One region of the Pseudomonas sp. NPDC089996 genome, then DNA from elsewhere that is predicted to be linked to it. Evidence: riboswitches for the same ligand, from Rfam matches in the RefSeq annotation. Region 1 holds a riboswitch; the other holds the start of a gene.
The links. A riboswitch is a leader RNA that binds a small molecule or an ion and turns the genes downstream of it on or off. The one in region 1 is predicted to bind cobalamin.
Positions count from the first base shown of each region.

Region 1 (2,198 bases):
CGATTCGTAGGTTTCCGCCTGGAGGATCAGCGGTGCGACCCAGAAGCTTTGCAGCAGGGTCAGCAACAGGGCGGCGAGCAGGCCGCTGAACCCGGCAGTGCGGGCGATACGCTTGATCATGGCAGCCTCAGTGGCAAGGGAAGGCGGCGCTGTGGCGGGTGTCGTGCGCGGCGTTGTGCACGGCTTCGATGTGCGAGAAGCCGGCAAAGTAGACCAGGCACAGGCCGAGCAGGCTGGCGCCGACGGCGATGACCACGCGCTGGCTGAGGGGGACGGGCGTAGCGATGCTGTGTTTGGCACTGGTGACGGGCATGACGCGTTCCTCTGCTTTGCTTTTTTATAAAGACAATGGGGCAATGGACAAGCGCGGCAGCCCCGGGTGCGAGGCGCCCGGGGGAATGCGACAGCGCCCGCCCACCGCGGGGTGTTCATGAACGACAGGCCGGTCTCCGGGCTTGCGAGGAGGAGCAGGGCTCCTTTGAAAGCATCACCTTCCCATGCCGGACTGCGTGGCACAGTGGTCTGGACGCTTCGCTCGCTTACCGTTGCGGGGGCAGCACCGGATTTGCCCGGCCCTGGCGAGGGCCTGCGACGCACCGATTTCCCGTTTCACCCCATAGGGGCACCTGACGCAAGGCGTAAGGAGAGCACGGGGCGAGAGTGCCGTCAAATGGTTGCTGAACCATCATTCGGTTGACCACCCGCCACCCCCCGCGTAGCCTTGCGGCTTCGAGGTTCTTCGGCCATGCCGAAGCTAAGACGGGAACGCGGTACACGCCGCGGCTGCCCCCGCAACTGTAGGCACCGATAACGGATCGACACAGCCACTGCGCCCAGGCGCGGGAAGGCGTCATCCCGCCAGATGCTTCCCCGTGAAGCGCTGGAACGGTGCAAGCCAGGAGACCTGCCTCGAGACGATTTCGACTTTCAACCGGGCGGGGTGATCCGGTGGCGAACGAGCCCGGCCGGCCTGGCCTGTGGCTTTACGTCCCGTGTGCCCGCGCCAACCTGCCAAGGGCAACGCGACATGAAAACACTGGCCAAGCTCCCCGTCACCATCGTCACCGGCTTCCTCGGCTCGGGCAAGACCACCTTGCTCCGCCACATGCTCGACAACGCCCAGGGCCGCCGCATCGCGGTCATCGTCAATGAATTCGGCGAACTTGGCATCGACGGCGAAATCCTCAAGCAGTGCAGCATCGGCTGCACCGAGGAAGAAGCCAGCGGCCGTGTCTATGAACTGGCCAATGGCTGCCTGTGCTGCACCGTGCAGGAAGAGTTCTTCCCGGTGATGCGCGAACTGGTCGCCCGCCGCGGCGATCTCGATCACATCCTCATCGAAACCAGCGGCCTGGCGCTGCCCAAGCCGCTGGTGCAAGCCTTCCAGTGGCCGGAAATCCGCAATGCCTGCACCGTTGACGCCGTCATCACTGTTGTCGACAGCCCGGCCGTGGCCGCCGGCACCTTCGCCGCCTACCCCGAGCAGGTCGACGCGCAACGCAAGCTGGACCCCAACCTGGACCACGAATCGCCGCTGCACGAACTGTTCGCCGACCAGCTGGCCAGCGCCGACCTGGTGGTACTGAACAAGGCCGACCTGATCGACGCCGCAGGCCTGGCCAAGGTCCGTGCCGAAGTGGCCGAAGAGCTGCCGCCCGCGGTCAAGGTAATCGAGGCCAGTCGCGGCCGACTGCCGCTGGACGTGCTGCTGGGCGTAGGCGCCGAGTCCGAGGCGCACATCGATGGCCGCCGCACCCACCACGATTCCCACCATGACGGCGACGATCATGACGATCACGATCACGACGCCTTTGACTCGATCTCCATCGACCTGCCCGAAGCCGACGAAAGCCTGCTGCTCGATGCCCTGACCCAGCTGGTCGTGGAGTTCGGCATCCTGCGCGCCAAAGGCTTTGCGGCCATCCCTGGCAAACCGATGCGTCTGCTGGTGCAGGGTGTGGGTACCCGTTTCGACAAACACTTCGACCGCGCCTGGCGCGCCGACGAGCCACGCATCACCCGCCTGGTGCTGATCGGCCAGGACCTCGACGCCGTGCAACTGGAAGCGCGCCTGCGCCAGGCCCTGGGCGCCTGACCCATGCACCTGCTGCGGACCCAGCCCGGCGGCTTCGTGCCGGACGACAGCATTGCCGACCTCGGCCAGACACCCGCCGACCTGGTGATCCTCTGCAGCGGCG
Region 1 covers NZ_JBIVGA010000013.1:95,912-98,109, reverse strand. Annotated here, with positions in the region: gene ACIPW4_RS21550 (CbtA family protein) at 1-120, opposite strand, end outside; gene ACIPW4_RS21545 (CbtB domain-containing protein) at 128-313, opposite strand; cobalamin riboswitch at 423-645, opposite strand; cobalamin riboswitch at 716-927, shown strand; gene cobW (cobalamin biosynthesis protein CobW) at 1,028-2,095, shown strand; gene cobN (cobaltochelatase subunit CobN) at 2,099-2,198, shown strand, end outside.

Region 2 (2,198 bases), on a different contig from region 1:
CGCGGTCGATGTGGTTCTGGTCGCGGCGCACGCCGCTGACCAGCGACAGGCGTTCGCTGAGCTGCAGGCGGTTTTCGGCGAACAGCGCGAAGGTGTGTGTGGTGGACAACGTCTGTGGGCGGGTCGGCGACTCGCTGTGGAACCAGCCCGGGGTCGGCTGCCACGGGTCGATGTAGTCGCCACCCACGTCGTTGTAGGGCCGGTTGCTGTCGACGTTGAAACGCACCTTGTTGTATTCGACACCGACCAGCGTCTTGCTGGCCAGCCCGAACAGGCTGTGGTCGAAGGTGAAGGTCTGGCGGTCGCCGATCTGCTCCTGGTTGTGCCTGATCTCCAGGTAGCTCTGGCGCTCCAGCTGCTCGCGGTCGGCGTCCCAGCTGTAGTTCTCGGCGTTGCGCCAGTGGCGGCGGCTCTTGATGTAGTACAGCTGGTTGCTGGCGCTGAGCTGATCGCTGATCGTCCAGTCGGTGCTCAGGCGGGTCCACTCGTCGTGATAGCGCTGCACATCGTTCTGGATGTTGTAGTTCTTCTTGCGCAGGCTGCTGCGGTAGTGGCCGTCGATCAGCGGTGTGCCGTAATAATTGGCCGGTTGGGCGTCGCCGCGTTCGTGGGCGAGGGTGAAGCTCAGGTCGTCGTTGGCATCAAAGCGCAGCGCCGCGCTCAGGGCCAGGCTGCGCGAGTCGGTGCGGTCGACCCAGCCGTTGCCGGCCTGCTGGTTGAGGGTCAGGCGGTAGCTCAGGCGTTCGCTGAGGCTGCCGCCGCTGTCCAGGCCAAGCTGCTGGCGGTCCCACGAACCGTAGCCAAGCCGCAGGCGATTGTGGATGTCGCCCACGAACGGTTTTTTCGGGATCACGTTGACCACCGCGCCGGTGGCACCTTCGCCGTGCAGCACCGACGCCGGGCCGCGGATCACGTCGATCTGCTCCACCATCCACGGGTCGACCGGGAACGTCTGGGTGCCGGCCCCGGTATACAGGCGCGCGCCGTCGAACAGGGTCATCACCGAGCCGTGGCCGGTGAAGCCACGTGCCGACAGGCCCGTGCCGCCATCACCGGGGTTGCCGATGAAGGTGATGCCGGGCGAGCGGGTCACGGCATCCTGCACGGTGAAGTTGTTGCGCTGCTCGATCTGGGCGGCACTGATGCTGCTGGTGCTGGCCGGGGTTTCCAGGGCGCTGAGGTTCAAGCGTGAACCAGCCTCGCCCGGCGTGGCCAGGTCGACACGTTGTGGGTCGCGGCTATCGGTGATGGCCGTGGAGGGCAGGTTCAGTATGGGTTCGTCGGCCAGGGCTGGCAGGGTAACGGCCAGGCAGGCCGCCAGGGGATGAAGCTTGATGAATCGGGACATGTCGTTCCACTGCTGCAGGAATGAATGGATCCCGGTGGAAAACACGCAAAGGCGCACCCCGTACGCAGGCGCACGCGGATACCGGCCTGCGCCCGCCCACCGCGGGTTGCCAAGTGACGCTTCAGGCCGGTCTCCGGGCTTGCGAGGGTCGTGAGGCCTTCACCTTCCCATGCTGGCGCACAGTGGTGTGTCGAAGGCATCGCTCGCTTACCGTTGCGGGGGCAGCGCCGGACTTGTCGTGGACCACGACGCACCGGCTTCCCGTTTCACCCTGCGCACGGCGGCGCAGGACACCTGAAACTGGCGCGCATCTGACCATCGAATGGCAGGCGCGTCAAATGCGCGTATCAGCGCCCGCGGCGGCGTGACACCCGTGCCTCGATGTTCTTGCGCCCTATCAGCAGGGCGGGCTTCTCCACCACCGGCTCATCGGCCAGCCATTTGTACATCACCAGGCAGTCGACCAGCCCCAGGCGGGCATGGCGATAGGCCTTGGGCAGGCGGCCAACGGTCTCGAAGCCCAGCTTGGTCCATAGCGCCACGGCCGCTTCGTTGCTCGCCACCACCGAATTGAACTGCAGCGCCAGGAAGCCCTCCTGGCGTGCCAGCTTCTGCGAGTGCTCGCACATCAGCCGGGCCACGCCACGGCCACGGGCGGCTTCGCAGACCATGTAGCCGCAGTTGCCGACGTGCGCGCCGGGGCCTGCGGCGTTGGCCTTGAGGTAGTAGGAACCGAGCAGTTCGCCATCTTCTTCGGCCACCAGCGTGCGCAGCGGCAGTTGCAGCCACAGCTGGCGGGCCTGCTCGACGCTCAGTGCCGGGTCGAAGGCGTAGGTTTCGCGGGCCTGTA
Region 2 covers NZ_JBIVGA010000006.1:366,762-368,959, forward strand. Annotated here, with positions in the region: gene ACIPW4_RS13590 (TonB-dependent receptor) at 1-1,348, opposite strand, end outside; cobalamin riboswitch at 1,455-1,661, opposite strand; gene ACIPW4_RS13595 (GNAT family N-acetyltransferase) at 1,696-2,198, opposite strand, start outside.
Region 2: it holds a riboswitch for cobalamin, as region 1 does, so the genes downstream of both, ACIPW4_RS13590 (TonB-dependent receptor) here and cobW (cobalamin biosynthesis protein CobW) in region 1, are expected to answer to the same signal.